DNA from 3 places in the Erwinia sp. INIA01 genome. Region 3 is predicted to be linked to each of the others. Evidence: predicted binding sites of a transcription regulator. Region 3 holds the regulator's gene; each other region holds the start of a gene.
What was found. The regulator CRP, encoded in region 3, controls carbon source genes, mostly activating them, when cyclic AMP is high. The targets are predictions, from matches to a motif close to ATGTGANNNNNNTCACAT.
Positions count from the first base shown of each region.

Region 1: the regulator CRP is predicted to act here: its motif matches at 7,311-7,328, upstream of deoC (deoxyribose-phosphate aldolase).
Region 2: the regulator CRP is predicted to act here: its motif matches at 4,929-4,946, upstream of msrB (peptide-methionine (R)-S-oxide reductase MsrB).

Region 1 is NZ_JAPDNC010000007.1:254,360-265,134, reverse strand. It holds gene yjjG (pyrimidine 5'-nucleotidase) at 1-245, shown strand, start outside; gene yghU (glutathione-dependent disulfide-bond oxidoreductase) at 667-1,518, opposite strand; gene OMR58_RS14530 (DNA-3-methyladenine glycosylase I) at 1,690-2,337, shown strand; gene prfC (peptide chain release factor 3) at 2,444-4,033, shown strand; gene osmY (molecular chaperone OsmY) at 4,350-4,961, shown strand; gene OMR58_RS14515 (DUF1328 domain-containing protein) at 5,098-5,259, shown strand; gene OMR58_RS14510 (patatin-like phospholipase family protein) at 5,366-6,412, shown strand; gene OMR58_RS14505 (TatD family hydrolase) at 6,409-7,185, shown strand; gene deoC (deoxyribose-phosphate aldolase) at 7,471-8,250, shown strand; gene deoA (thymidine phosphorylase) at 9,327-10,649, shown strand; gene deoB (phosphopentomutase) at 10,713-10,775, shown strand, end outside.
Region 2 is NZ_JAPDNC010000011.1:76,199-86,973, reverse strand. It holds gene OMR58_RS19155 (NAD(P)H nitroreductase) at 1-251, opposite strand, end outside; gene sppA (signal peptide peptidase SppA) at 443-2,305, shown strand; gene ansA (asparaginase) at 2,396-3,409, shown strand; gene pncA (bifunctional nicotinamidase/pyrazinamidase) at 3,424-4,038, shown strand; gene OMR58_RS19135 (YeaC family protein) at 4,112-4,390, opposite strand; gene msrB (peptide-methionine (R)-S-oxide reductase MsrB) at 4,401-4,811, opposite strand; gene gapA (glyceraldehyde-3-phosphate dehydrogenase) at 5,153-6,148, shown strand; gene OMR58_RS19120 (D-hexose-6-phosphate mutarotase) at 6,229-7,101, shown strand; gene OMR58_RS19115 (aldo/keto reductase) at 7,174-8,025, opposite strand; gene OMR58_RS19110 (MipA/OmpV family protein) at 8,107-8,856, opposite strand; gene yeaG (protein kinase YeaG) at 9,290-10,775, shown strand, end outside.
Region 3 is NZ_JAPDNC010000003.1:532,947-543,721, reverse strand. It holds gene OMR58_RS07940 (hydrolase) at 1-306, shown strand, start outside; gene OMR58_RS07935 (YheU family protein) at 306-524, shown strand; gene OMR58_RS07930 (phosphoribulokinase) at 622-1,491, shown strand; gene OMR58_RS07925 (amidohydrolase) at 1,500-2,687, opposite strand; gene crp (cAMP-activated global transcriptional regulator CRP) at 3,234-3,866, shown strand; gene OMR58_RS07915 (YccS/YhfK family putative transporter) at 3,926-6,004, shown strand; gene argD (bifunctional acetylornithine/succinyldiaminopimelate transaminase) at 6,001-7,218, opposite strand; gene OMR58_RS07905 (aminodeoxychorismate synthase component II) at 7,306-7,881, opposite strand; gene ppiA (peptidylprolyl isomerase A) at 8,015-8,587, opposite strand; gene tsgA (MFS transporter TsgA) at 8,863-10,047, shown strand; gene nirB (nitrite reductase large subunit NirB) at 10,324-10,775, shown strand, end outside.

The sequences.
Region 1 (10,775 bases), on a different contig from region 3:
AGCAAGTGGGCCACGCTAAGCCGCACCCGGCGATTTTTGATTATGCGCTGTCGCAGATGGGTAATCCGCCGCGCGATCGGGTGATGATGGTGGGGGATAATCCGGATTCGGATATTCTCGGCGGGATCAATGCCGGGATGGCGACCTGCTGGCTGAATGCTGACGGGCGCGCTCAGCCGGAGGGGATTCATCCGATGTGGCAGGTGGCGTCGTTGCGTGAGTTGCAGGATAAGTTATTGAGTTAAGGTTGGATTAAGACGCTTCAATTTCACCGCCTGGCGAATCGCGGGTAGATTAACGCGCTGCATGTTCTGCGCCTGGCGTATCGGGGCTGGCCGGAACGCAGACCCGCTGTCACATCCCTGTCCGCTCGGCCTCGCACCTCCCTGTGCTCGGACGGTCCGCTTATCCGGATACCCCCGATTGCCTGCATGCTTTGGTGTTGCTGCTGGAGGAACTGATTTCTTCTGGCCGCAACGCAATGATTTGAAAGGGGAACCGTTACGGGACAGGTTAGCCGGGTGTCTGCCGCAAGGATGCGGCAGCCAAGCCCCCAGGGAGGGGTTTACGGCGACCCGGCGATCTGCCCGTAACGGTAGCCCCATTCGCAGATCCCACCGCGACCTGCCCCGAAACGGTCACCCCGTTCACGGATCTCACCGCAACTTATAGCCCCAGCTTCGCAAAATCCGACGCATCATGGCGCTCGGCCAGCTGCTGATCCTCCGGACCCCAGGTACGATTCACAATCCGACCGCGCTTCACCGCCGGACGCTGCGCAATCTCGTCCGCCCAGCGCACCACGTTCTTGTACGACGCCGCATCCAGGAACTCCGCCGCCTCATACATCAGACCCTGCACCAGCGTGCCGTACCACGGCCAGATCGCGATATCAGCAATGCTGTACTCGTCACCCGCGATATAACGATGCTCACCCAACTGTTTATCCAGCAGATCGAGCTGGCGCTTGGCTTCCATCGTAAAGCGATCGATGGCGTATTCGATCTTCACCGGCGCATAGTGATAGAAGTGGCCGAAACCACCGCCGACGTAAGGTGCCGCGCCCTGCAGCCAGAACAGCCAGTTCAGCGTCTCGGTGCGTCCGGCCGGATCTTTTGGCAGGAAATGGCCAAACTTCTCCGCCAGATAGACCAGAATGGCGCCGGACTCGAACACCCGGGTTGCCGGTGTGGTAGAGGTATCCAGCAGCGCCGGGATCTTGGAGTTCGGATTCACCGCAACAAAACCGGATGAGAACTGATCGCCTTCGCCAATACGGATCAGGTGCGCATCATACTCAGCACCCTGCTCGTTAAGAGCCAGCAGCTCTTCCAGCAGAATCGTCACTTTCTGGCCGTTAGGCGTACCCAGAGAGTACAATTGCAGAGGATGTTTACCGGTTGGCAGAGTGGCCTCGTGGCGTGCGCCCGCCGTCGGACGGTTGATGCTGCCCCAGGTGCCGCCCAGCGCCTTATTTTCGCTCCAGACTTTTGCTGGCTGATAGTCGTTGGTGCTCATAACGCGATATACCCTTGTTAAGAAGTGAATCGGCGGTGATGCCGCAGGTGAAGTAAAAATAGCGGACGGCCGCGCTAAAAGCCAAATGCCGCATTTTTCGCTGCTTAGATATAGCATTGCTAACCGGGTTGCGTTTATCCGCAACGAGCACCGTAATGGATTGAGGTGAAGATGAAACACGAACAGAACGATGCGCAGCATGAAACGGGCCTGATCGTTGATGCACAAGGCCGTACCTGCTGCTACTGGCAGCCGCAGATGCCCGATTACCACGACGGGGAATGGGGCAGGCCGGTCACTGACGATAGGCTGATTTTCGAAAAGGTCTGCCTGGAGGGTTTTCATTCCGGCATGTCGTGGCAGATGATCTACAACAAGCGGGAAAATTTCCGCCGGGCCTTTGCCGGATTTGACTTCGAAATCGTGGCGGGCTTTAACGAGGACGATATCGCCAGGCTGATGGCGGATAAAAGCATCGTCCGCAACCGGGCGAAGATTCTCGCGACTATCAACAATGCGCAGCGCGCGATTGAAATGGTAGCCGAAGCGGGTTCGCTGGCCGCCTGGTTCTGGCAGTTTGAACCAAAGCCGGAAGCGCGCCCGCAGACGGTCGATATCCATTACTGGCAGGGCAATAACACTTCGCCGGAAGCGGAAGCGATGTCGAAAGCGTTAAAAAAACGCGGCTGGCGTTGGGTTGGACCGGTAACCACTTACGCGCTGATGCAGGCGCTGGGGCTGGTGAATGACCACCTTCAGGGCTGCTGCGTGCGCGATATCTGCGAAGCAGAAAGAGGGCGGCTGAAACGGCCTGGTTGAGCAGCGGGGAGTCTTTCCGGCGATTAAGCGGCGTTCTGCATTGTTTCTGACGGCAGAATCGGCGAAAATGCCGGCCATTAACGATTAATTGGCTCAGAAGAACTTCATGTCTAATGCACCCTTTATGCAAGAGGTGGCCCGCCGCCGCACTTTTGCCATCATTTCCCACCCGGATGCCGGTAAAACCACCATCACTGAAAAAGTGTTGCTGTTCGGACAGGCGATCCAGACTGCCGGTACGGTAAAAGGCCGCGGCTCCAGCCAGCACGCGAAATCGGACTGGATGGAGATGGAAAAACAGCGTGGTATTTCGATCACCACCTCCGTGATGCAGTTCCCGTATCGCGAATGCCTGGTTAACCTGCTGGACACCCCGGGGCATGAAGACTTCTCGGAAGATACCTATCGTACCCTGACGGCGGTGGACTGCTGTCTGATGGTTATCGACGCCGCGAAAGGCGTTGAGGATCGTACCCGTAAGCTGATGGAAGTGACCCGTCTGCGCGATACGCCGATCCTGACCTTTATGAACAAGCTGGACCGTGATATCCGCGACCCGATGGAAGTCATGGACGAGGTGGAAAACGAGCTGAAAATTGCCTGCGCGCCTATCACCTGGCCTATTGGCTGCGGCAAGCTGTTTAAGGGCGTTTATCATCTGTACAAAGATGAAACCTATCTGTATCAGACCGGTAAAGGCCATACGATTCAGGAAGTTCGCATCGTCAAAGGTCTGAACAACCCGGATCTGGATGCCGCCATCGGTGAAGACCTGGCCGCGCAGCTGCGCGATGAGCTGGAGCTGGTGCAGGGCGCATCCCACGAGTTCGATCGTGAGGCCTTCCTTGAAGGCCAGCTGACGCCGGTCTTCTTCGGTACTGCGTTAGGTAACTTCGGCGTCGACCATATGCTGGATGGTCTGGTTGAGTGGGCACCATCACCGATGCCTCGTGAAACCGATCAGCGCACCGTCACCGCCGCCGACGAGAAATTCAGCGGTTTCGTGTTTAAGATTCAGGCCAACATGGACCCGAAACACCGTGACCGCGTGGCGTTTATGCGCGTAGTGTCCGGCAAATATGAAAAAGGCATGAAGCTGCGCCAGGTTCGCCTGGGCAAAGATGTGGTGATTGCCGACGCGCTGACCTTTATGGCCGGTGACCGCTCTCACGTGGAAGAAGCCTATCCGGGCGATATTATCGGCCTGCACAACCACGGCACGATTCAGATTGGTGACACCTTTACCCAGGGTGAGAACATGAAGTTCACCGGTATTCCGAACTTCGCGCCGGAGCTGTTCCGCCGTATTCGTCTGCGCGATCCGCTGAAGCAAAAGCAGCTGCTGAAAGGGCTTGTTCAGCTGTCGGAAGAGGGTGCCGTGCAGGTCTTCCGCCCGGTACACAACAACGACCTGATCGTGGGTGCGGTGGGTGTGCTGCAGTTTGACGTGGTGGTTGCGCGCCTGAAAAGCGAATACAACGTTGAAGCGATTTACGAATCGGTGAACGTCTCTACCGCCCGCTGGGTAGAGTGCAGCGACGTGAAGAAATTCGATGAATTCCAGCGTAAGAACGAGGTTAACCTCGCGCTCGACGGTGGTGATAATCTGACTTATATCGCGCCGACGATGGTCAACCTGAATATCACCCAGGAGCGCTATCCTGACGTGGTGTTCCGCAAAACCCGCGAGCACTAATCCCGGGATTTGCGCACCTGCTCGTTAGCAGGAAACCATCATAATGGGGGACGATCTGCACAGCAGGTCGTCCCCCTTTTTCGTTACAGACTACTCCTAAAACCCCGCTATTTTGCTGCTTTAGCCATCAATTCTTCCGTCTTATCCGGTGAAATCCTGATTCCTGACTATATTCATTTCTAAAGGACGCAAAACGGACGGCAGCGACTGCTGCGAGATTGACGGTTATGGACAACCGAAACCAAATCTACAGCTACGCCGTTTGTAGCTGAAAAGCTCACCGTTGTGAGTGATGAAGACGAAAAGGAACGAATCGATGATGAAGACTAAGATTGCTAAAACTCTGATGGCTGTACTGGTAGGTTCTGCGCTGGTGGGCGGTTCTGCAATGGCGGAAGAGTCCATGATGAACAAAGCGCAAAGCTCAGCCGACAGTGCGGGTTCAAAAATCGATAGCTCTATGAAAAAAGTCGGTAACTACATGGATGACAGCGGCGTAACGGCGAAAGTTAAAGCGGCGCTGGTAGATGACGAAGCGATCAAAAGCACGGATATCTCCGTCAAAACCCATGAAGGCGTAGTGACGCTGAGCGGCTTTGTGTCCTCACAGGATCAGGCTGAAAAAGCGGTCGCGCTTGCGAAGGGAATTGAAGGGGTGAAATCCGTCAGCGATAAACTGCATGTAAAAGACAGCACTAAGCAGAGCGTAAGTGGTTATGCCGGTGATGCGGCAACGACCAGTGAAATTAAAGCTAAACTTTTAGCTGATGACATCGTGCCGTCGCGCAACGTGAAGGTTGAAACCACCAACGGCGTGGTCCAGCTTTCCGGTACGGTGAAAACACAGGCGCAGTCTGAGCGCGCTGAAGGAATTGCCAAAGCCATTGATGGCGTAAAAAGTGTGAAGAACGATCTGAGCGTTAAATAGCAAAGAAGACATTCAGTCAGCCTGCTGTTGCTGAGCTGAAAAACATCCCGGACTGATTCCGGCGGAGGTTAACCGATGCCGGATGATGAAGAGATGCAAGCCGTTCGATTTCAACTTTGGTGGTAAGGAGAAGCTTATGTTTCGTTGGGGCATTATCTTTCTGGTTATCGCGCTGATTGCAGCCGCGTTAGGTTTTGGTGGTCTGGCTGGTACTGCGGCGTGGGCGGCAAAACTCGTCTTCGTCGTGGGTATTATTATCTTCCTGGTAAGTCTGTTTACCGGACGTAAGAAGCTCTAGCAGCCGAAACAATTAAATCGAATTGCAACAAAAAGCAAAAAGCGCCTTACGGGCGTGACTGAGACCAGGTATCCTCTGAGGTTCTTGTGTTAAGAGGATACCTGACTTGGGCAAACGCATCCCGATAACCCTCGGCAACATCGCGCCGCTGGGTCTCAAACCTTTCCGACCGGGCACGATGGCCCTGGTGTGTGAAGGCGGTGGGCAGCGCGGTATCTTCACCGCTGGCGTACTGGATGAATTCCAACGTGCTCACTTCAATCCTTTCGACCTCCTGCTTGGCACCTCCGCCGGTGCGCAGAATCTTTCTGCCTACGTTTGCGGTCAGCCCGGCTATGCCCGACGGGTGATCACCCGCTACACCACCAGCAGCCAGTTCTTTAATCCACTGCGCTTTGTGCGCGGCGGCAATCTGATCGATCTCGACTGGCTGGTGGATATCACCCGCAAGGAGTTTCCGCTGGCGCTGGATGCCGGGGAAAAACTGTTCCGCTCCGGCCGTGAGTTTTATATGTGCGCATGCCGCAGCGACGACTACGCGGCGAACTACTTTTCGCCCGATGCTGACAGCTGGCATGACATTATTAAAGCGTCTAGCGCGATCCCGGGCCTGTATCGCAATGGGGTGGATCTGTCCGGCGTAAGCTACCTGGACGGCGGCATCACTGATGCGATCCCGGTGCGCGAAGCCGCGCGCCTGGGGGCGGACACCATTGTGGTGATCCGTACCGTGCCGTCGCAGATGACCTATACGCCACAGTGGGTGAAGCGCATTGAGCGCTGGCTGAGCGACAGTGCGCTCCAGCCGCTGGTGAACATCCTGCAGCTGCACGAGGATAGCTATCATCAGATCCAGAGCTTTATTGATTCCCCACCCGGCGGGCTGCGTGTGATTGAAATTTATCCGCCGCGCGCACTGGCCAGCAACGCGCTGGGCAGTCGGGTGGTGTCACTGAACCAGGACTATCATCTGGGCCGCCGCTGCGGGCGTTATTTCCTCGCCACGCTCGGCCAGTGGCTGGGCGGCAGTCAGCTGCATCCGAAAGCCGTGGTGCCGCCTGCCCCGGTGGCAAACGAACCCGATCGCCAGGGGATCATCATCGATCCTGCCGCGGGATTTGACAGCGAACTGGATAAAGGATCTCTGGCATGAGTCTGCAATTTGTTGATACCCACTGCCATTTTGACTTTCCTCCGTTTGTTGGAAATGAGCAGGAAAGTCTGCGGCTGGCGGCGGAGGCGGGCTTAGAGAAAATTATCGCCGTCAGCGTGTCAGCCGAGCGCTTCGATCGCGTTATGGTGCTGGCCGCTGAGCATCCCTCGATCTATGCCGCACTGGGGCTGCATCCGATGGCGATTGACGAGCACGACGAGAGCGCACTGGCCGCGCTGGAGGCGATCCTGCGCCAGCGGCCTGGCAAGCTGGTGGCGCTGGGTGAAATGGGGCTGGATCTGTATATTGAGAATCCGCAGTTTGAACGCCAGCAGGCAGTGCTGGATGCTCAGCTTCGTCTGGCGCGTGATTACGATCTGCCGGTGATCCTGCATTCACGCCGAACGCACGACCGGCTGGCGCAGCATCTGCGCCGCATTGAAGTGCCGCGCCGTGGTGTGGTCCACGGTTTTGCCGGTAGCGAGCAGCAGGCGCTGGCGTTTATCCGTGCGGGCTACGCCATCGGCGTGGGCGGCACCATCACCTATCCCCGCGCCAGTAAAACGCGCAATGCTATCGCTCGCCTGCCGCTGAGTTCGCTGCTGCTGGAAACGGATTCGCCGGATATGCCGCTGCAGGGCTTTCAGGGTCAGCCTAACCGGCCTGAACGCGTGAAAAACGTCTGGCAGAGCCTGTGCGAACTGCGTTCTGAACCCCCCGAACTGATCGCTGAAACCATCAGAGAAACGACCCGCGCGCTGTTTGCCCTGTAAACGAACTATCCTGATAGCAGGCGCAGCGCAATTCACTTCCCTCGTCACACTAAATGTTATTATTGTAACATTACAGTGATATGCTGCCTGTAACAGACCGATGGCAAGGATCGCACACGGATAATGTGTGATTTATCTAACATTAAATGCAATAATCCTGAAAGATAAAACGCCTTATTGTGACCTGTGCTGCAAAAATTACTCTATCGTAGTGTTACTATTCTAACATTGTAGGGTGACTGCTGCGTCAGGCCTGACCCTTAATTCCCATTTCTGGAGAGAACCATGTCCGATGTGAAAACCCAGGCGCTGCGCGCGCTAAAACTGATGGATTTAACCACGCTGAACGATGACGACACCGATGCGAAGGTGATTGCCCTTTGCCATCAGGCGAAATCCCCGGCGGGTAACACGGCGGCGATCTGCATTTACCCACGTTTTATTCCTGTCGCCCGTAAGGCGCTGCGTGAGCAGGGCACTCCTGAAATCCGTATCGCGACGGTGACCAACTTCCCGCACGGCAATGATGATATTGAGATTGCCCTGGCGGAGACCCGCGCTGCGATTGCCTACGGTGCAGATGAAGTCGACGTGGTTTTCCCGTATCGCGCGCTGATTGCCGGTAACGAAACCGTCGGTTTTGAGCTGGTAAAAGCCTGTAAAGAGGCCTGCGCGGCGGCGGGCGTGCTGTTAAAAGTGATTATCGAAACCGGTGAGCTGAAAGACCCGGCGCTGATCCGTAAAGCGTCATCGATTGCGATCGATGCCGGTGCTGATTTTATTAAAACCTCAACCGGTAAAGTGCCGGTGAACGCCACGCCGGAAGTGGCGGAAATTATGATGCGGGTGATTGCCGAGAAGGGCGTGCAGCAGCAGGTTGGCTTTAAGCCAGCGGGCGGCGTGCGCACTGCCGATGATGCGGCGCTGTATCTGAAGCTGGCCGATGACATTCTCGGCAGCGGCTGGGCTGACGCGCGTCACTTCCGCTTTGGTGCATCGAGCCTGCTGGCCAGTCTGCTGAATGCGGCGGGTTTTGCCGGGGCGAGCAGCGATAGCAAATATTAATAGTGTATTCGCTTTGATGGGGCGGGTTTTGCTGGCGTAGCGGATACGGCAGGTCGTGGCTGGAGCGTTAAGGCTTTTGGGACGAAAGGTTGGTTTAGTCGATTTAGTCGCTTTAGTCGCTTTAGCCGCTTTGGTTGTCGTGGGTGTTTCGGGCCTCTGCGGTGGCTTGATGGCGGTCCTCGCGCCGCGCTTTGCGCGGTGCCTTCGGCTCCGGCATCCGGCCTTACGGATCGGCAATGAGCGGGCGTCCTGCCCGCGCATTGCCTGACGTCAGCGTCCCTGCTGCCGTCTCCGGGCCAGCTGCCTTCGCCTCTGCGCTGCGGATTGCCATCAAGCCACCGCAGAGGCCCTTTACTCTCAGGCATTCCAATTGCTGTTTTCAACGGCTAAACCAGTGGAACAAAGCGGGCTGGCGGTGTCGGTGGTCGGGTTAATCTGATGTGCATAGCAATTGAGCGCAATAGATGCCGGATGCAGCAGACATAGTATTCAAACAAGCATCAGCTCTGGCGTTTCGCAGACGACACTGACGGAACAAAGCAGGCTGGAGGTGTTGGTGCTCGGGTTAATCCGATGTGCATAGCAATTGAACGCAATAGATGCCGGATGCAGCAGACATAGTATTCAAACAAGCAGCAGGTCTGGTGTTTCACAAAAACGACACTAACGGAACAACGCGGGCTGGCTGTGTCAATCTGGTGGCCACAGCATTGAACGCAATAGACGCTGGATGCAGCAGACACAGCATATAAACAAACATCAGACCCGGTGTTTTCGCAAAGACGACACTAACGAAACTAAGCGGGCTGGCGGTGTCTGTGGGCAATCCGCAGCGCTGAACGGAGAGAGGAAGCCAGGATGCGCCCGCAGGACGCGGGCGCAAGGCTCGGTCGGCACAAGGATGTGCCGTCTGAGCCGGTCCGGCAGGCTGACGAGCGGAGTGAAGGCACCGCAAAGCGGCGCGAGGACCCGCCCTGGACACAGACACCGGCAGCCAGCGTAGACCGCTATTCCGGCAGGCAACGACATCGGCATCGATCGTCATACCGGCCACACTAAACTTATTGGAGGTTACCGTGTTTCTGCCACAGGAAATTATTCGAAAAAAACGTGACGGACAGGCGCTGAGCGAAGAAGAAATCCGCTTCTTCATCAACGGTGTACGCGACAATACGGTCTCTGAAGGACAAATTGCCGCGCTGGCAATGACCATCTATTTCCACGACATGTCGCTGCCGGAACGCGTGGCGCTGACCATGGCCATGCGCGACTCCGGATCGGTACTGAACTGGCAGTCGCTGAACCTCAACGGCCCGATCGTCGACAAACACTCCACCGGCGGTGTCGGTGACGTGACCTCACTGATGCTCGGACCGATGGTCGCCGCGTGCGGCGGCTATGTGCCGATGATCTCCGGTCGCGGCCTCGGCCACACCGGCGGCACGCTGGACAAGCTGGAAGCGATCCCCGGATTTGATATCTTCCCGCAGGACGATCGTTTCCGGCAGATCATCAAAGAGGTTGGCGTGGCGATCATCGGCCAGACCAACTCGCTGGCCCCGGCGGATAAGCGCTTCTACGCCACCCGTGATATCACCGCGACGGTGGATTCGATCCCGCTGATCACCGCCTCGATCCTGGCGAAAAAACTGGCCGAAGGGCTGGATGCACTGGTGATGGATGTAAAAGTGGGATCGGGTGCGTTTATGCCAACCTTCGAACAGTCCGAACTGCTGGCGCAGTCGATCGTCGGCGTAGCAAACGGTGCGGGCTGTAAAACCACCGCGCTGCTGACCGATATGAATCAGGTACTGGCCTCGACCGCCGGTAACGCCCTGGAAGTCCGTGAAGCGGTGCAGTTCCTCACCGGAGAATACCGCAACCCACGCCTGCTGGAAGTCACCATGGCGCTGTGCGCCGAGATGCTGATTTCCGGTGGCCTTGCCGGGTCGGATGAAGAGGCGCAAACCAAACTGCAGACCGTGCTGGATAACGGCCGCGCCGCAGAAATCTTTGCCCGCATGGTGGCCGCACAGAAAGGACCGACCGATTTTATCGAGCGTATGGACAGCTATTTGCCTGCGCCGATGCTGAGCAAAGCGGTTTACGCCGATCGGGCCGGTATCGTCAGCGCCATGGATACCCGTGCGCTGGGCATGGCGGTCGTATCGATGGGCGGTGGTCGCCGCCGCGCCAGCGACAGTATTGACTACAGCGTTGGACTGAGCGGCGTCGCGGCCCTTGGCACGGTGGTGGACGGCCAGCAGCCGCTGGCGGTGATCCACGCTTCCAGCGAAGAGAGCTGGCAGGAAGCCGCTGCCGCCGTCAAAGCGGCGGTCACGCTGTCTGAGACGCAGCCCGAGAAAACACCGGTTATCTATCGCAGAATCTCGCAATAAGCGGTATTCTGTTCTGATCGCATTTTTTTAACGCTCATCGCGAAAATCGCGCAGGAGATCAGGATGAAACGTGCATTTATTATGGTGCTTGATTCCTTTGGAATAGGCTCCAGTAAAGACGCCGAC
Region 2 (10,775 bases), on a different contig from region 3:
TACGGGGCCTGTTTCGCTTTCTCAATCGCTTTATCATCCAGGCTGGCTTCACGTGACACTTTTTCCAGCAGCGCACTGAGGCGATCGCGCCCCTCATTTTCGACGATAATAAAGCGCCACGGCTGAAGCGTGCCGTGATCGGGCGCGCGCATACCGGCACGCAGAATATTGTCCAGTGCATCGCCCGCCGGAGCGGGATCGGCCAGGCGCGAGGCCGAGCGTCGATTAACCAGTAAGTCCAGAGCGTCCATAATTTCCTCCTGATGGGGGCGTAAAGTGGACTGAAACTAGCACAGGATGATGTTTTGTTACAGCATTGTCCTTTTTCCTGCTGACAATTCAGCCCCTGCTATTTAGGATGTTGAACGTTACTGTCCGTTAAGGGGCGCGTTAACTTTAACCCTGTACCCTGACGGGCATTTGTTGCGATTACGGAGAGTCTATGCGCATGTTGTGGCGAGCTATCGCTGGTATTTTTAAGTGGACGTGGCGGGGACTAAACTTTGTCCGCGAATTTATCCTCAATCTGTTTTTGATCCTGCTGATCCTGGTCGGTGCCGGGATCTGGTTCCAGATGAACAGCAGCTCTGCTCCGGCAGAAGTGAAGAAAGGTGCACTGATCGTCGATCTTAGCGGCGTGGTCGTGGATAAACCTTCCGTCAGCAACAAATTCAGTAAGCTGGGCCGCCAGCTGATCGGGGCCAGCAGCGATCGCCTGAAAGAGAATTCACTGTTTGACGTGGTGGATGCCATCCGTCAGGCAAAAGATGATAGCCGTATTACCGGTATTGTGCTGGATCTGCGCAGCTTTGCCGGCGGCGATCAGCCTTCACTACAGTACATCGGTAAGGCCCTGCGCGAGTTCCGCGACAGCGGCAAGCCGATCTTTGCAACGGGTGACAGCTACAGCCAGTCGCAGTACTACCTCGCCAGCTTCGCCAACAAAATTTATCTCTCTCCGCAGGGTACGGTCGACCTGCACGGCTTCGCGACCAACAGCCTGTACTATAAAACCCTGCTGGATAAGCTGAAGGTGAATTCCCATGTTTTCCGCGTCGGCACCTATAAATCGGCGGTCGAGCCTTTCCTGCGTGATGATATGTCACCGGCCGCTCGCGACGCCGACAGCCGCTGGGTAGGCGAACTGTGGCAAAACTACCTCAACACGCTGGCCGCTAATCGCCAGATTACCGCCGATCAGGTCTTCCCTGGCGCTCGCGGCGTGCTGGACGCTCTGCAAAAAGTCGGCGGCGATACCGCTCAATATGCCAAAGAGAGCAAACTGGTCGATGAGCTGGCGTCACCGTCAGCGGTGGATCAGCAGCTGGTGAAAACCTTCGGCTGGGATAAAGAGGCGAAGGACTACGTAGGGATCAGCATTTATGACTATCCGCTGAACAATACCGAAACCACAGAAAACAACAGCAAAGGAAATATTGCGGTTATCGTCGCCAACGGGGCGATAATGGACGGTGAAGAAACGCCGGGCAGCGTGGGCGGTGACACCACCGCCAATGAAATTCGCCAGGCACGTCTGGATGACAACATCAAAGCCATTGTGTTCCGCGTTAACAGTCCGGGCGGCAGCGTTACCGCGTCTGAAACCATCCGTGAAGAGCTGGCAGCAGCCAAGGCAGCGGGTAAACCGGTCGTGGTTTCCATGGGCGGCATGGCTGCGTCCGGCGGCTACTGGGTATCCACACCGGCCAACTATATTATCGCCAGCCCGAACACACTGACCGGCTCTATCGGCATCTTTGGCGTGATCAACACGGTGGAAAATTCGCTGGACAGCATTGGCGTTCACACCGACGGGGTTGCCACCTCACCGCTCGCCGATGTCACGCTGACCAAAGCGCTGCCGCCTGAAGTGCAGGAAATGATGCAGTTGAGCATTGAGTACGGCTACAAAAACTTCATCGGACTGGTGGCAAAATCACGTAACAAGACGCCTGAGCAGGTTGACCAAATCGCCCAGGGCCACGTCTGGACCGGCAGCGATGCCAAAGCCAACGGTCTGGTCGATGCGCTGGGTGATTTTGACGATGCCGTGGCTAAAGCCGCCGAACTGGCAAAAGTGAAGCAGCCGCAGCTGGACTGGTATCAGGAAGAGCCGGGGCTGCTGAATACATTGTTCAGTCAGATGGACGTTCGCGCCTCGCTGCCAGCGTCGCTGAAAGCGCTGCTACCGGCCCCGCTGCTTGACGTGGTTTCCGCCATGAAAAAACAGCCGGGTCTGATGGGCGATCTTAACGATCCACAAAATCGCTACGCGTTCTGCCTGAACTGTGGTGATGTGAAGTAGTTCACTAATCAGCCCGACCGTCACCGGTCGGGCTGCTTTTCCCCGGCTTTCCCCTTATACTGCGCGTTTTCGGCAAGTCTGAGTTTACCCATGCAAAAAAAATCGATTTATGTCGCCTATACCGGCGGAACCATCGGCATGCAGCGTTCTGAGCACGGCTACATTCCCGTCTCAGGCCACCTGCAAACCCAACTGGCGAACATGCCCGAGTTCCATCGTGCTGAGATGCCCGACTTCACCATCCACGAGTATCAGCCGCTGATTGACTCGTCGGACATGACACCGGAAGACTGGCAATCGATTGCTGACGACATTCAGAAGAACTACGATCGCTACGATGGCTTCGTCATCCTGCACGGAACCGACACCATGGCATTCACCGCTTCTGCGCTGTCGTTTATGCTGGAGAATCTGGCCAAGCCGGTGATTGTGACCGGGTCACAAATCCCGCTGGCGGAACTGCGTTCTGACGGGCAGCAGAATCTGCTCAACTCGCTGTTCGTTGCCGCTAACTACCCGATTAACGAAGTGGCGCTGTTCTTCAACAACACGCTGTATCGCGGCAACCGCACCACCAAAGCCCACGCCGACGGTTTCAGCGCCTTTGCCTCACCTAACCTTGCCCCCCTGCTGGAAGCCGGTATTCACATTCGCCGCCTGAATACCCCTCCCGCTCCGGCCGGGAAAGGTGAACTGATCGTTCACCCGATTACGCCGCAGCCGATCGGCGTGGTGACGATTTATCCCGGCATCTCCGCTGAAGTGGTGCGTAACTTCCTGCGTCAGCCGGTAAAAGCGCTGATCCTGCGTTCTTACGGCGTGGGTAACGCTCCGCAAAACAAAGAGTTCCTTGAAGAGCTGAAAGCCGCTTCCGATCGCGGTATTGTGGTGGTCAACCTCACGCAGTGCATGTCCGGCAAAGTGAATATGGACGGCTATGCCACCGGTAACGCTCTGGCGCACGCCGGTGTCATTAGCGGGGCCGACCTGACCGTAGAAGCGACGTTGACCAAACTGCACTATCTGCTCAGCCAGGATTTGACCAGCGATGAAATGCGGCAGCTGATGCAGCAGAACCTGCGCGGTGAGCTGACCGAGGACTAACCGGAGAGAAAAGCATGAGCGCACGTCAGGCACTGGTATTAATCGATTTACAAAATGACTTTTGCCCCGGTGGCGCACTGGCGGTGGCAGAGGGCGATGCGACGATAGCTGTGGCTAACCGACTGGCGGCGGAGTTTCGGCAGCGCGGTGAACCGGTTATTGCCACGTTTGACTGGCATCCTCTCGGCCACGGCAGCTTTGCTTCTACCTGCGGAAACAAACCCGGCAGCTGCGGGGAACTGGACGGTCTGCCGCAGGTCTGGTGGCCGGATCACTGCATTCAGCACAGTGCCGGAGCAGAGCTGCACCCGGCTCTGGAGCAGTCCGCTATTACACTGCGCGTCTACAAGGGTGAAAATCCACAGGTGGACAGCTACAGCGCCTTTTTCGATAACGGCCGACGCCAGGCAACTATTCTGGAAGGCTGGCTGAAGCAGGAAGGTATTACCTCGCTGACGATAATGGGGCTGGCAACCGACTACTGCGTCAAATACAGCGTGCTGGATGCCCTCTCGCTGGGCTTTGATGTCACGGTAGTAGCTGAGGGGTGTCGCGGCGTGAATTTGCAGCCAGATGACAGCGCTGAGGCGCTGAAAGCGATGCAAAATGCCGGTGCACTGATTCTGTAAGCCAAAAAATTTAGGCAGATGTGCTGAACGCACAACTGCCTATTCTTTGAACGAATTATTCTTGCAGGAATAATTACTGTAATTGGATCCGCGTCACGTCTTCATCGCTGATACCGAACTCTTCTTTCAGCTGTTTTTTACTCTTCATTACGATTTCCCCGCCCTTCGCTACGCTCATATGCTGGGGGTCGTCGTTATGCTTTGCCTGCCACAGCAGCACCAGCTGCAGGCTGTTTTCCTTCTGCTCCGGCGTCAGGGCAACACCGTCGGCCCATTTGCCGGTTTCAACCGCAGTTGCCAGGCGCTGATAAATTTCCGGAGTCATACCGGCAATGATTTCATCGAGTTCCATTACAGTTCCGTTAACCTTTGGTGATGTTACCGTCATCGTCCGTAAAACTCAGCGATGCGGAATTAACGCAGTAACGTTCGCCGGTTGGCTGTGGGCCGTCCGGGAACACATGGCCCAGGTGAGCGTCACAGCTGCCACAGCGAATCTCAATACGCTGCATTCCATGAGTATTATCATCAAGATAGCGAATGGCCTCGTCGCTGTAAGGCTCGTAAAAACTTGGCCAGCCGCAGCCTGAATCGTACTTAGACGTGGACAGAAACAGTGGAGCCTGACACACCAGGCAGTGATACAGACCTTGCTCTTTGTTATGCAACAGTTTACCCGAATACGGTGGCTCAGTACCACGCTGCTGGGTAACGTAACGCTGCATTTCGTTCAGTTCATTTTCGGGTGAAATAGGGGATTTCTCATTAGCCATGGTAGACTCTCTGGCAGTGTTATTATGAAGACTTCGCTTAGCATTCTAACAAATACTTAACAAGATCAGGTGAATTTTTCTCTCGCAGTGCGAGAGGAGAATCGTTCAGAGACATAATTGTGACTCAGATCACCTTTTACAATATGACCCCGTTTATATTCGGGTTAAGTGCCTTAAGATCACGGCTGTGTCGGCGTCAAGAAATGGACTTTTTTTTGAATAATTCCTGGTCATGAGTTTGACCTATAGCAATAATTGACACGATTCCGCTTGACGCCTGGTAAGCTTTTTGTAATTTTACTGCCAACCTTTTATTCACTATCAACTAGCTGGTGGAATATATGACTATCAAAGTAGGTATCAACGGTTTTGGCCGTATCGGTCGCATCGTTTTCCGTGCTGCTCAGGAACGTTCTGATGTAGAAATCGTTGCGATCAACGATCTGCTGGACGCAGAGTACATGGCTTACATGCTGAAGTATGACTCAACTCACGGTCGCTTCAACGGCACTGTAGAAGTCAAAGACGGTCAACTGGTTGTTAACGGTAAAACCATCCGTGTTACCGCTGAGCGCGATCCTGCTAACCTGAAATGGGACGAAGTAGGCGTTGACGTTGTTGCAGAAGCGACCGGTATCTTCCTGACCGACGAAACTGCACGTAAACACATCCAGGCTGGCGCCAAGAAAGTTGTACTGACTGGCCCATCTAAAGATGACACCCCAATGTTCGTTATGGGTGTAAACCACAAGTCTTACGCTGGCCAGGACATCGTTTCTAACGCTTCCTGTACCACTAACTGCCTGGCACCGCTGGCTAAAGTAATCAACGACAAGTTCGGTATCGTTGAAGCACTGATGACCACCGTGCACGCAACTACCGCAACTCAGAAAACCGTTGATGGCCCATCTCACAAAGACTGGCGCGGCGGCCGCGGTGCAGCTCAGAACATCATCCCTTCATCTACCGGTGCTGCAAAAGCCGTAGGTAAAGTGATCCCTGAGCTGAACGGCAAACTGACCGGTATGGCGTTCCGCGTTCCTACCCCTAACGTTTCCGTCGTTGACCTGACTGCACGTCTGGCTAAGCCTGCTTCTTACAAAGAAATTTGTGATGCAATCAAAGCCGCGTCTGAAGGCGAACTGAAAGGCGTTCTGGGCTACACCGAAGACGAAGTGGTTTCTACCGATTTCAACGGTGAAAAACTGACTTCAGTATTCGATGCTAAAGCCGGTATCGCGCTGAGCGACACCTTTGTTAAACTGGTTTCCTGGTACGACAACGAAACTGGTTACTCTAACAAGGTACTGGACCTGGTTGCTCACATCGCCAAATAAGGCCTGTTGACACAGAACCAGAAAAGTAAGGGCGACTCAGGTCGCCCTTTTTTTATCTCTCAATTTCAGAAGGACCGCTCATGAACGAAAAACTCTTCTCGCTGCCGGTGCTTAACCAGATCTCCCCGTATATTACTCAGCGCCAGATTGGCGAACTGCCGGTAGTGGTCATCACCCACCCTAAGGTCCGCGCAGCCGTCACGCTGCAGGGGGCGCACCTGGTAGCATGGCAGCCTGCGGGTGAAAAGCCGGTTGTCTGGCTGAGTGAGAAAACGGCCTGGACCCCGGGTAAAGCTATCCGCGGCGGCGTACCAATCTGCTGGCCATGGTTTGGCCCGGCGGGTGAACCGGCGCATGGCTTTGCCCGTAATCTGCCGTGGAAGCTCTCGGCGCATGATGAAAACGAGCAGAGCGTGATGCTGACTTTCGTTCTGGAAAGCAACGAGCAGACCAAAAAGCTCTGGCCGCATGACTTTACCCTGTTCGCTCGTTTCCGCTTCAGCGATACCTGCGAAATCGAACTCGAGGCCCACGGTGATTTCGAGGCAACGGCAGCCCTGCACAGCTACTTTAACATTGCCGATAATGCCTCGGTAACTGTCAGCGGCCTGGGGCCGGACTATATCGATCAGGTACTGAAAGGCGCTACCGGCCAGTTGCCTGACGGCAAGCAAACCTACGAACAGCGCGTTGACCGTATTCATACCCAGCCTGCTGAATGCAGCGTGCTGGAAGACCGTGCCGGCAAGCGGGTGATTGAAGTGCATCATCATTATCAAAGTGACGTTGTCACATGGAACCCGGGAGCTGAACTGTCGTGCAGCATGGGAGATATGGCAAACGAAGGCTATAAAACGATGGTGTGTGTGGAAACCGCGCGCATTTCCCGTCCGCTGATCAGTTCTGGCGAACAGCCCGCCCGGTTGGCAGTAACCTTACGTATTCAGAAGTAATCGGATGCCTGTGCGACCGGTCAGCCCGGTCGCCTGCTGTAGCCATTAAGGCTATGACTGCCCTGCCATTGGCTACACAACATCCAGCGGCATTTTCGTCGACGGCGGAGGGAATGCCTGGTTAATCAGCATCAGATCTTCACTGCTCAGCGTCACCGCCAGCGCAGCCGCGTTTTCCTCTACGTGAGCAATCGAGCTGGCTTTCGGGATGGCGATAACCCCTTCTTTGCGTATTACCCACGCTAATAGCAGCTGCGCCACACTGATGCGCTTGCGTTGTGCAATCTCACTGAGTACCGGGTGCCCCATCAGCTCACTGCGCAGCCGCCCCGCCTGAGCTAGCGGGCAGTAGGCCATCACCGGCATTGCCAGCTGCTGGCACTGCGGCAGTAAATCATACTCAATGCCGCGTGAAGCGAGATGATAGAGCACCTGATTAGTTGCACAGTCTTCTCCCCCTTCCTCCTGCAACAGTTCACTGAGGTCGTCGGTATCGAAGTTGGATACGCCCCAGCGGCGTATTTTTCCCTGTTGCTGCAGGTTTTGCATCGCGCGCAGCGTCTCTTCCAGCGGAATATTGCCCCGCCAGTGAAGCAGATAGAGATCGAGATAATCGGTTTTCAAGCGTCGCAGGCTTCGTTCACAGGCTTCAACGGCATCCACTTCGCTGGCATTCCAGGGATAGACTTTTGAGACCAGCCAGGCGCGTTCCCTTCTCCCCACCAGCGCTTCGCCAACAATCTTCTCCGCACCGCCATCCGCGTACATTTCTGCCGTATCGATAAGCGTCAGGCCTGCATCAATTCCGCACTGAAGTGCGGCGATCTCCTGATTGCGTAATGCAGGATCTTCGCCCATATACCAGGTCCCCTGCCCGATAGCTGGCAGGAGGGCTCCATCAGAAAAGGTTACTGTCCGACTCATTACTTTCTCCCTGCATCATTATCGCGCCCCGAAATAGCACAAAAGGGCGCAGAACGCCCTTTTTTAGTGCAGACGGACGCATCAGAAGGTGTAGCTGATACCACTCCACAGCAGAACCTGAGAACTTTTGTCGACCATCGGGCTGTCTTTAATTTCATCACCCAGACGGACATAGCGCCCGGAAACGGTGGCGTTCCAGCTGTCGCTGATTTTCCAGCCACCGGTCAACTCCAGATACGGGCTCCAGCTGTCATCCGGATCGTAGCGATTAAGCCCACTGCGATCGGATTCAGCAGAAGAAATACCATAGTAGTATTTGTTCTGGTTAGAACTGTTCCATAGCGCACCAATACCCGGGGTCAGGCTGAACTGGCCAAATTCGAAGCGGTAAAGATAAGTCAGGTCCCAGATAATGCCGTTACTGTTGTCGAGGACATCGCCCGCCAGCGTGGTACGTACGATACCCCAGTCAGCCGTATGGCGATAGGATACGCCCCCCATCAGCGTCATATGGCGCTTGTTCAGCGATTTCATATCACCGTCGTCAGCATCGTCAGGGTCGTAGTTCTGCGGTGAACCCAACACCGTCAGCGACAGCTGATCCTGGCTGTCTTTCCACAGGTAGTAACCTGCCTGCAGGGTGTTCAGATAGAAACTGTCACCGTCATAGTTAACGATCGGCACAGGATAGTATCGGTCCTGGCCGCTTTTATAGGGACTCTGGCTGTAAATTACGGAGGCGCCCAGCGTTAGCGGGTTAGCCTGTGCGACAGGGGCCGCAAAATACAGAGGTAAAAATGCAGCAAGCGCGGTAAGTTTGAAATGGTTCACAAATAAATCGTTCCGTAAATATAACAATCAGGCTGGTAAGTTTAACCGTGATATCAATACGTGATCATAAATTTACATAACTTGTAGCACTCATAATCAATTTTTAAGCACGAAATATCCGCTTCTTTAGCACCGGGTTATTTTTGACCCGCAGTACCCGGCGGGCCTGGAAAACGTGCTGCTTAGCGCTTTTCTAACTTTGTTATTGAAATTTCATCGAAAATGCTCGCTGCTTCAGGAAATTTTTTAATATGCGATCTACGCTTAATCGTAAGACCTAAATTTTAACGAGCAGAGTAACCAAAGAAGTGTGTTTCCCGATAAAAAAAGTCAGGTTGGCATAAGGGTTGCTGTACTCATTAATAAGTTCCTTCAGGGGCTATCGCGTTAGGCTCCTGGTACCTGTGCTAAAAACGAAAGGACGGGCATCGCTATGAATATATTCGATCACTATCGTCAGCGTTATGAAGCTGCCAAGGACGAAGAGTTCACACTGCAGGAATTTCTTACCATTTGTCGGCAGGATCGCAGTGCATACGCCAACGCGGCGGAACGATTGCTGATGGCAATCGGTGAACCCGTAATGGTCGACACCGCTCAGGAGCCTCGCCTTTCCCGGCTGTTCTCTAACCGTGTGATTGCTCGCTACCCGGCGTTTGAAGAGTTTTACGGTATGGAAGAAGCGATTGAACAAATCGTCTCCTACCTGAAACACGCCGCGCAGGGTCTGGAAGAGAAAAAACAGATCCTGTATCTGCTGGGGCCAGTTGGTGGCGGTAAATCCTCGCTTGCGGAACGCCTGAAATCGCTGATGCAGCGCGTGCCTATCTACGTGCTGAGCGCGGATGGTGAACGCAGCCCGGTTAACGATCATCCGCTGTGCCTGTTTAACCCGCAGGAGGACGCCAACATTCTTGATAAGGAGTACGGCGTTCCTCGTCGCTACCTGGGTACAATCATGTCGCCGTGGGCAGCGAAACGCCTGCATGAGTTTGGCGGAGATATCACCCGCTTCAAGGTCGTTAAGGTCTGGCCGTCAATTCTGGAACAGATTGCGATTGCCAAAACCGAACCGGGTGATGAAAACAACCAGGACATCTCCGCGCTGGTGGGTAAAGTGGATATCCGTAAGCTGGAGAATCACGCCCAGAACGATCCTGATGCCTATGGTTATTCCGGCGCGCTGTGCCGGGCGAACCAGGGGATCATGGAATTCGTTGAGATGTTCAAAGCGCCGATTAAAGTGCTGCACCCGCTGCTGACCGCTACGCAGGAGGGCAACTATAACGGAACCGAAGGCATCTCTGCCCTGCCGTTTAACGGTATTATTCTGGCGCACTCTAACGAATCTGAGTGGGTCACCTTCCGCAACAACAAGAACAACGAAGCGTTCCTCGACCGCGTGTACATCGTCAAGGTTCCATACTGCCTGCGGGTTTCCGAAGAGATTAAGATCTACGAGAAACTGCTGGTGAATAGCGAACTGACACATGCACCGTGCGCACCGGGCACGCTGGAAACACTGGCCCGTTTCTCGATCCTTTCGCGTCTGAAAGAGCCGGAAAACTCCAGCAGCTACTCGAAAATGCGGGTCTACGACGGTGAAAGCCTGAAAGATACCGATCCGAAAGCCAAGTCGTACCAGGAGTACCGCGACTACGCCGGTGTGGATGAGGGAATGAACGGGTTATCTACCCGCTTTGCCTTTAAAATCCTCTCCCGCGTGTTTAACTTCGACCATGTTGAAGTGGCGGCGAACCCGGTTCACCTGTTCTATGTTCTGGAACAGCAGATAGATCGCGAACAGTTCCCGCAGGAACAGGCTGAGAAGTACCTTGAGCACCTGAAAGGCTATCTGATCCCGAAATACGCCGAATTTATCGGCAAAGAGATCCAGACCGCCTACCTGGAATCTTACT
Region 3 (10,775 bases):
GCCTTTGATGATGCGATTACCGCCAGAGCCCACGGCTTTGCCGACGCGACCGACTACTATCGCCGCTGTAGCGGACTACCGCTGCTGCCCGGCATCAGCAAACCGCTGTTGATCATTCATGCACTGGACGATCCCTTTATGACCGCTGAGGTGATCCCCGATCCGGCCCTGCTGCCGCACAATATTGAGTATCAGCTGACCCGCTACGGTGGACACGTTGGTTTTGTAGGCGGAACGCTACGCCAGCCGCAAATGTGGCTGGAACAGCGTATACCGCAATGGCTTTCAACCTGGCTGGAACCCTGATGATTATTCCCTGGAAAGATCTCGACTCTGAAACGCTTGATAACCTGATTGAATCCTTTGTTCTGCGCGAGGGAACCGACTACGGTGAGCAGGAACGATCGCTGGAACAAAAAGTGAAAGACGTTCGCCGCCAGCTGGCCAGCGGAGACGCGGTGCTGGTGTGGTCAGAGCTGCATGAAACCGTCAACATCATGCCTCGCGGGCAGTTTAACGGCTGAGGATAATTTTCCCGGTCGCCACGCGGCGAGGATGACTTTGCACCGATAAACATGTTAGGAATGATCCGTCCGCCTATCTCTCAGGGAGTTGTTTACCATGTCAGCCAAACACCCGGTTATCGCCGTCACCGGCTCCAGCGGTGCAGGAACGACCACCACCAGCGTTGCCTTCCGGAAAATATTCCAGCAGCTTAACCTGAGGGCAGCGGAGGTCGAGGGAGACAGCTTCCATCGCTTCACCCGCCCGGAGATGGATATGGCCATCCGTAAAGCGCGCGATCTGGGTAAACACATCAGCTACTTTGGCCCGGAAGCCAACGACTTCGGACTGCTGGAGCAAACCTTTATTGAGTATGGGCGCACGGGTAAAGGCAAATCACGCAAATACCTGCATACCTACGATGAGGCGGTGCCCTGGAATCAGGTGCCCGGGACCTTTACCCCATGGCAGCCGCTGCCTGAACCCACCGACGTGCTGTTCTATGAGGGTCTGCACGGCGGCGTACTCACCCCGCAGAATAACGTGGCGGAAAACGTCGATCTGCTGGTTGGCGTAGTGCCTATCGTCAACCTTGAGTGGATACAGAAACTGGTGCGCGATACCAGCGAGCGCGGCCATTCGCGCGAAGCGGTGATGGATTCGGTGGTGCGTTCAATGGAAGATTACATCAACTACATCACGCCACAGTTTTCCCGCACCCACCTGAACTTCCAGCGCGTTCCGACCGTAGATACCTCCAACCCCTTCGCCGCCCGTGGCATCCCGTCACTGGACGAGAGTTTTGTGGTTATTCACTTCCAGGGGCTGGAAGATATCGATTTTCCCTATCTGCTTACCATGATTCAGGGCTCATTTATCTCCCATATTAAAACCCTGGTGGTGCCGGGCGGAAAAATGGGCCTGGCGATGGAACTGATTATGGGCCCACTGGTTAAGCGACTGATCGAAGGGAAAAAAATCAGCTAATCGGATGGTCATCGCGACGATGACATAAGCTGCTGATGGATAAAACCAATGTGCAGCTGCACGCCAATTGGCAGAACATCTTCATCAAGGCGGAAGTGCGGATTATGCAAGCTCCAGCAGGTGCCTTTTTCCTCGTTGCCCGAACCGATAAACAAGAAGCATCCGGGGATAACCTGCTGGTAGGCTGAAAAATCTTCACAGCCAAACATGGGATGCGGCATTATTTTCAACGCGTCGGCGCCCAGCGTATCCACCACATTTTTTGCGGCGAAACGACAGGCATCCGGGTGGTTGAAGCCCAGCGTGTAACCCTTTGTCCATTCCAGCTTGTAGCTGGCCCCAACCGCCGCCGTCATGCCGCCGAGCATCTGTTCCATCATTTTTGGGATTTCAGTGCGCGTATTTTCACTCAGCGTGCGCAGGGTGCCTCTGAGATGTGCCACATCCGGAATAACGTTGTAGCCCCCGTCGGCCAGAAAACTGGCAATACTGAGCACGGCACCCTCGTTAGGGTCAAGCCTGCGTGAAATGATTTGCTGCAGCTCCTGAACAACCCCGGCACCTAACACCACGGGATCGCACGCCGTATGCGGCAGAGCAGCATGCGAGCCTTTCCCCTGCAGAATCAGATCGAAATTATCACTGGCCGCGCTAAAAACACCTTCGGTGAAACTGACGGTACCGGTAGGAAAAGCCGGCATCACGTGCAGACCAAAAATCATCGAAACCCCATTAAGCACACCCAGAGAAACCAGTTCCTGTGCCCCACCCGGCGGCACCTCTTCCGCATGCTGAAAAATAAATCTCACGGTTCCGGCAATCTGTTGTTGCAGCTGGCACAGTACCCAGGCCGCTCCCATCAGCATGGCCGTATGCGCATCGTGACCACAGGCATGCATGACGCCCGCATTACGCGAGGTAAAAGGCTCCTGGTTCAGCTCATGGATCGGCAGCGCATCCATATCAGCACGTAGCGCTATGCATGGGCCGGGGCGCGCCCCTTTTAGCTCCGCCAGCACGCTGTTAGGTGAGGGACGGCTAAGGGTTAATGCACCCCATTGCTGAAGCTCGCTGGCGACGTAATCCGCAGTTTTTTGCTCATGAAAAGAGAGCTCGGCATGCTCATGAATATGTCGACGCCATTGCAGTACTCGTGGGGTGATATCTTTAATCAGTGACGCGGTTTGAGATTTCATAGTTACTCCTGTAACGGTGAAAAAGCAGCCAGAGCCGACTACCGGGCAGTGAAGCCAGTCACCCCATCCGTCACTCGTGTTCACCCGGTCAATGACCGGGCCAACAGCCGCAGAAAACGCATTTCATGGGTAGGGTGAATAGGGTGATAAAAACACAAATCAGTGCAAGATCTGTGGCGAACCGTGCCAAAACGGCCCTCGTACAGCAGGCTTACAGATCCCTCTCCAGACAATAAAAACGACAGCCGCTCCTTTTCTCACTATGCTGAAGCGAGACAACATGACACAACACAAGACAGCCAGGTCAAGCTGTGCTACAAACGGTGCTGTATTATTATTCTGGCATTGCAATGCATGGTGAAAACGGGACAACAGGATGAGCCAGACTCTTAACGGTATGGCCCGTTTGATTTTCCTATGGGAAGCGCCTGACAGGGAACTCCTTCCCTGTGTACCCGAAATATTTCAAAAAGCAGTTAACATTTCTGCAACCTGAGTGATAAAAGGGTATATTTAGGCACGATTACAATAAGAGGATAACAGCGAATGGTTCTCGGCAAACCGCAAACAGACCCAACCCTCGAATGGTTCCTGTCACATTGCCATATTCACAAATATCCATCCAAAAGCACCTTGATCCATCAGGGTGAAAAGGCAGAAACCCTCTACTACATCGTCAAAGGCGCAGTAGCGGTGCTGATCAAGGATGAAGAAGGCAAAGAAATGATTCTTTCCTACCTCAATCAGGGCGACTTTATTGGCGAACTGGGCCTTTTCGAAGAGGGCCAGGAGCGAAGCGCGTGGGTGCGCGCTAAAAGTGCCTGTGAAGTAGCTGAAATCTCCTATAAAAAATTCCGCCAGTTGATTCAGGTTAACCCTGACATTCTGATGCGTCTTTCTTCGCAGATGGCACGCCGTCTGCAGGTCACTTCTGAGAAGGTGGGTAACCTCGCCTTCCTTGACGTAACCGGTCGTATTGCACAAACCCTGCTTAATCTGGCCAAACAGCCGGATGCCATGACCCACCCGGATGGCATGCAGATCAAGATCACCCGCCAGGAGATCGGCCAGATCGTTGGCTGTTCTCGTGAAACCGTGGGGCGTATTTTGAAAATGCTGGAAGATCAAAACCTGATTTCCGCGCACGGTAAAACTATCGTGGTTTACGGTACGCGCTAAGCGGTTGTGGATCTGTGGCGCGACACTCTGGTCGCGCCTTTTTTTCTGTGGTATTGGGCATGTGGCGGAGAATCATCTATCACCCTGAAGTGAACTATGCACTGCGGCAAACGCTGGTGCTGTGCTTGCCGATAGCCGTTGGCTGGCTGTTAGGCGATCTTCGACAGGGTTTACTCTTCTCATTGGTTCCCGCCTGCTGTAACAACGCCGGTCTTGATACTCCCCATAAACGTTTTTTCAAGCGCCTGATTATCGGCGGCAGCCTGTTTGCCTTCTGTAGCTTTATGATCCTGTATGCCGGGGAACAGGGCGTACCGCTGCCGATCATCATGCTGGTGATGGCACTGATGCTGGGCGTCACTGCGGAAATCAGTCCACTGCATGGCCGTCTGCTGCCCGCCTCGCTCATTGCCGCCATTTTTACCCTCAGCCTTGCCGGAAGAGTTCCCCTCTGGCAACCGCCGCTGCTCTATATTCTCGGTACCATCTGGTACGGGCTGTTTAACTGGCTGTGGTTCCGCCTGTGGAAAGAGCAGCCGATGCGTGAAACGCTTAGCCTGCTGTATCGCGAGCTGGCCGACTACTGCGAGGCGAAATATACGCTGCTGACCCGGCTGACCGACCCGCAGACGGCCCTCCCGCCGCTGCTGGCACGCCAGCAGAAAGCGGTGGATTTAATTAATACCTGCTATCAGCAGATGTATATGCTGGCCGCCAGCCAGGATAACCACTATCAGCGGCTAACGCGGGCCTTTCAGGTGGCACTGGATCTACAGGAACACATTTCCGTCAGCCTGCATCAGCCGGAAGAAGTGCAAAAGCTGGTGGAACAGAGCCACGCCGAAGCGGTGATCCGCTGGAATGCACAAACCATTGCTGCCCGGCTGCGAGTGCTGGCCGATGACATTCTCTATCATCGCTATCCTGAACGTTTCACCATGGATAAACCATTGCAGGCACTGGAGAAAATCTCCCGGCAGAATAAAGAAAATCCGGTGGGGAATTTCTGCTATTACCATTTCAGCCGCATCGCCCGTGTGCTCCGCACCCAGCGGCCGCTGTATCGACGCGATCTGATGGCGGATCGTCAGCGCCGGTTACCGCTGATCCCGGCGCTGAAGAGCTACCTGTCGTTGAAATCTCCGGGCCTGCGCAGCGCCGCACGCTATGGAGTGATGCTTGCCTTTGCCAGCTCGCTGGCGCTGTTTTTTAATCTGCCCAAGCCCTACTGGATACTGATGACGGTCATGTTCGTCAGCCTCAATGGTTACGGTGCCACTCGGGTTCGCATTCAGCACCGGGCAATGGGAACCCTGGCCGGACTGGTCATTGCCGCCGTTATGCTGCGCCTGCACGCACCGGAATCGGTGATGCTGCTGGTTATGCTGGCCCTGACGCTAATCGGTAATCTGTTTATCCGTAAATTCTATGGCTGGGCCACGATCGGCTTTACCATTACCACAGTATTCACGCTGCAACTGCTGTCGCTCAACGGTGTGCAGCTGCTGATACCGCGCCTGATGGATACGCTAATTGGCTGTCTGATTGCCTTTGGTGGGATGATCTGGCTGTGGCCGCAGTGGCAGAGCGGGCTGTTAAGGCAGAATGCCCACGATGCGCTGGAAGCCTATCAGGAAGCACTGCAGCTTTTGCTGGGACAGGAACAGGAACCGGCAAAACTGGCCTGGCAGAGGATGCGGGTCAATCAGGCCCACAACGCGCTGTTTAACTCACTGCATCAGGCGATGCAGGAACCAAACTTTAATGCCAGCTATCTGAAGGATATGCAGCTGTGGGTGACCCACAGCCAGTTTATTGTCGAACACATTAATGCCATGACGATTCTGGCGCGCGAGCACACCATGCTCACGGAATCACTGGCACAGCGCTATTTGCAGTCGTGCGAAATCGCACTGCAACGCTGCCAGCAGCGCCTGGAATATGATGGACCCAGCTCAGACAGCAACGTACTGGAAGCGCCGGAAGATTTTCATCAGGGGCCGGTGACCATCCTGGAACGGCACGTGAAGCGTATTCTCGGCCACCTCAGCACCATGCACACTATCTCGTCACTGACCTGGAGCCAGCGCCCGCATCAGGGCCGCTGGCTGTCCCGGCGTTTACGCAAGTCGCCCTAGCCTAAAACTTTTTCTACCGCTGCCGCAAAGCGCTTCATCCCTTCGGTAATATCCGCAGGATCGATAACCAGCGATGGTGCAAAGCGCATCACGTCCGTACCGGCTACCAACACCATCACCCCTTCAGCCGCTGCGGCATTCAGGATGTCGCGCGCTTTACCGGCATGCTGCGGTTTCAGCGCGGCACCGATCAGCAGCCCCATTCCACGGATTTCGCTGAACAGATCCAGTTTGGCATCCAGCGCCTGCAGGGCATCAACAAACAGCTGACGCCGCTGCGCCACGCCGTCCAGCACCTCTGGGGTATTGATAATATCCAGCGCCGCTTCCGCTACCGCACAGGCCAGCGGGTTACCGCCGTAGGTGGTGCCGTGTACGCCAGGGGCCATCACCGATGCGATCTCGTTGGTGGTCAGCATCGCACTCACCGGGAAGCCGCCGCCCAGCGCTTTCGCCGTGGTGACGATATCCGGCTTCACGCCGTAATGTTCATAGGCAAACAGCTTGCCGCTGCGGCCCATTCCACTCTGTACTTCATCCAGTACCAGCAGCGCATTATGCTCATCACACAGCTGACGAAGCCCCTGCATAAATTCCTGAGTCGCAGGCGTTACGCCGCCTTCGCCCTGGATCGGCTCCACCACGATGGCGCAGGTGTGATCGTCGATAACCGCTTTGACCGCCGCCAGGTCGTTAAACGGCACATGGACGATGTCGGCAGGCTTCGGCCCAAAGCCGTCGGAGTACTTCGGCTGTCCACCGACGGAAACGGTAAACAGCGTACGGCCATGGAAGGCGTTATGGAAAGCGATGATCTTGCTTTTAAACGGGCTGTGGCGCTGGGTAGCGTAATAGCGCGCCAGCTTGAATGCCGCTTCGTTGGCTTCTGCACCGGAGTTAGCAAAGAACACGCGCTCGGCGAAGGTAGCAGCAATCAGCTTGCTGGCCAGGCGCAGGGCAGGTTCGTTGGTGAAGACATTGCTGGTATGCCACAGGGTTTCACCCTGGGTTTTCAGCGCTTCAACCAGTGCCGGATGGCAGTGACCGAGCGCCGTTACCGCAATACCACCGGAGAAATCGACGTACTCTTTCCCTTCCTGATCCCAGATGCGGCTCCCTTTTCCTTTTACCGGAACGAACTGCGCTGGTGCATAAACAGGCAAAATCACTTCATCGAATGTTGCCCGCGTTACCGCTAATTTTTCCGCTGCCATCAACCACCTCGCCGTTTAATCTTTGCATTAATGTGAAAATATAGTCATGAAATATGCATAAAAAATCAAAAAAAGGCAAACACTAACTCAGTAGCGCAGGAAATTTTCCAGCAGCTGATGCCCCTGCTCGCTTAGGATACTTTCCGGGTGGAACTGCACGCCTTCCAGCGGCAGCGTACGGTGGCGAAAACCCATAATTTCATCCGGCTGGCCGTCGCGCAGCGTCCAGGCCGTCAGCTCAAATTCATCCGGCAGCGTCCCGGTCTCTACAATCAGTGAATGATAGCGGGTGACGGTCAGCGGATGATTCAGCCCGGCAAAAACGCCGCCGTCGTTATGCTCAATGGCCGAAGTTTTACCGTGCATGACCTGGCGAGCACGAACCACTTTGGCACCGAACGCCTGGGCGATTGCCTGATGCCCCAGGCAAACACCAAGCACGGGCACCTGACCGGCGAAATGACGGATCGCCGCCAGTGAGATACCCGCTTCGTTGGGCGTACACGGGCCGGGGGAGATAACCAGATGTTGAGGGGCCAGAGCGGCAATTTCAGCCAGCGTAATATCGTCGTTACGGCGAACGATGACGTCGGTGCCCAGTTCAGAAAAATACTGGTAGAGGTTCCAGGTGAAGGAGTCGTAATTGTCGATAAGCAGCAGCATGGCGAATTCCGGTAAACGATTTACGCCGCTATTTTACGGATTTTACACCGTTTCGCTTATTTCTTTACGGTAGAGAAGATGAGGCAAAAACCTGAACCAGCCCCGCAGACCGATTCAGGCACAGTGCATAAGCTTATGGCAGAACTTTGGCGGAGAGGATCACCACCGGAGTCACCGGCACATTCTGGTAAGGACCAACATTCTGGGTTGGCACCTGGGCAATCTTATCAGCCACATCCATACCTTTAACCACTTTACCAAACACCGCGTAACCAAAGTCCCGCTGGCCGTGATCAAGGAAGGCGTTATCCGCCACGTTAATAAAGAACTGGCTGGTTGCGCTGTCTTTTTCTGATGTACGCGCCATAGAAATGGTACCGCGTTTGTTCAGCAGGCCGTTATCCGCTTCATTTTTGATCGGAGCGTTAGGCTGCTTCTGCTGCATGTCAGTGGTGAAGCCACCGCCCTGCAGCATAAAGCCCGGGATCACACGATGGAATGTGGTGTTGTTGTAAAAGCCGCTGTTGACGTAATCAACAAAGTTTTTTACCGAAACAGGGGCTTTCTGATTATTCAATTCCAGCTCAATGCTACCTGCTGAAGTGGTCAGCAGTACATGTGTATCCCCTTTCGCGGCGAATGCAGAAGCAGAGATCGATGACAGTGCGAGAACTGCCGCCACCGCGGTCAAAGTACGTTTCAACATGAAATATTCCTTACTGAGGGCAATAAGCCATAAATACAACGCTGATTGTAAATAGGCACTTACCAACGCGCCAGCGTTTTACCTTTATTTACTCAGGAAGAAATCACGGTAGAACGGGCTGTCTGATGAATAAATGTGACAAAAATCACACTAACAATGAAATTCGAAAATTATTATTTCATTAAATATTCATGCAGATCACGAATATGGTTAAACTCCTACGGCATATCTCAGGTACTTCGCCTGAGGAACTTCCTTCCAGACAGGTTTCCACAATGACAAATCGCGATCGAATCGGACTTACCTGGATCAGCTTCTTCTCTTATGCGTTGACCGGTGCAGTGGTTATCGTTACCGGTATGGTACTGGAGAATATAGCAGAGTACTTCCAGCTTCCCGTGGCTCAGATGAGCAACACCTTTACATTCCTCAACGCCGGGATCCTGCTGGCGGTATTCCTTAACGCCTGGCTGATGGAAATCGTGCCGCTGAAGCGTCAGCTGATGTTTGGCTTCGTGCTGATGGTTCTGGCGATACTGGGGCTGATGACCAGCCACAGCCTGAGCGTGTTCTCGCTCTGCATGTTCGTGCTGGGCGTGGTGAGCGGTATTACCATGTCGATCGGTACCTTCCTGATCACCCATCTTTATGAAGGACGCCAGCGCGGTTCACGCCTGCTGTTTACCGACTCCTTCTTCAGCATGGCCGGTACTATCTTCCCGATTATCGCTGCCGCTCTGCTGGCGCGTGCGCTGCCGTGGTACTGGGTTTACGTGTGCATCGGCGTGATCTACGTGGCGATCTTTGTTCTGGCGCTGTGCTTTGAATTCCCGGTACTGGGCAAAAAAACGGCCAGCGGCGAGCCGGTCAAAAAAGAAAAATGGGGCGTGGGTGTTGGCTTCCTCGCGGTGGCCGCTCTGTGCTATATCCTCGGCCAGCTGGGCTTTATCGGCTGGGTTCCTCAGTATGCAACCAAAAGCATGGGCATGGATATCGGCCAGGCCGGTAGTCTGGTGGGCAACTTCTGGACCGCCTATATGGTTGGCATGTGGGCGTTCAGCGCCATCCTGCGCTTCTTCGATCCACAGCGTATCGTCACCCTGCTGGCCCTGCTGGCTACCGCGCTGATGTACTGGTTCATCACTACCACCGACGCCTCAATGCTGAAATGGATCATGCTGAGCCTGGGCTTCTTCTCCAGCGCGATCTACACCACCATCATCACCCTGGGTTCCCTGCAGACCAAAGTCTCTTCACCAAAACTGGTGAACTTTATTCTGACCTGCGGCACCGTAGGAACCATGCTGACCTTCGTGGTCACCGGCCCTATCGTGGAAAAAGGCGGCGCTCACGCAGCGCTGGCAACGGCTAACGGCCTGTACGCGGTGGTGTTTGTGATGTGTCTGCTGCTGGGCTTCGTCAGCAAGCACAAGCTGCATGGCCATATGAACTCGCATTAATTCTCGACCTTAATGCAGCTAACAAGCCGGTGCCTGTGCACCGGCTTTTTTTATATGTCATTCCGGTAAATCATCCGTTAACCCCCCTCAATACCCGACCGACTTTCCTCTCACGTTAAAAATCATAAAAGCTATGATTTCATAATGTTATGTAGCTAACATTTTTTCTGCCGCCTACCCACTAATGGGTATTTGCCGGGGGGGATTGATACACATCAATAACCTCGATATCCGAGAGGTTATCGTACGATCAGAATCTTATTAATGAGGCAAAGCATGAGTATCAAACTCGCCATCATTGGCAACGGTATGGTCGGCCACCGCCTGATCGAAGAACTGGTGGAAAAGTCACAGCCCGGACAGTTTGAGATCACTGTCTTTTGCGAAGAACCTCGCGTGGCCTACGACAGGGTCCACCTTTCCGCTTACTTCTCTCACCACACCGCCGAAGAGCTGTCGCTGGTGCGGGAAGGTTACTATCAGAAGCACGGCATCAATATCCTGATTGGTGAACGCGCTATCCTGATTAACCGCGAAGAAAAAGTGATTCACGCCAACAGCGGCCGCCTGGTGCCCTATGACAAGCTGGTGCTGGCTACCGGATCTCGTCCGTGGGTGCCGCCGATCCCCGGCGCGGAAGGTGCAGACTGTTTCGTTTACCGCACAATTGAAGATCTGAACGGCATTGAAGCCTGTGCCCGCCGCAGTAAACGCGGTGCGGTCGTCGG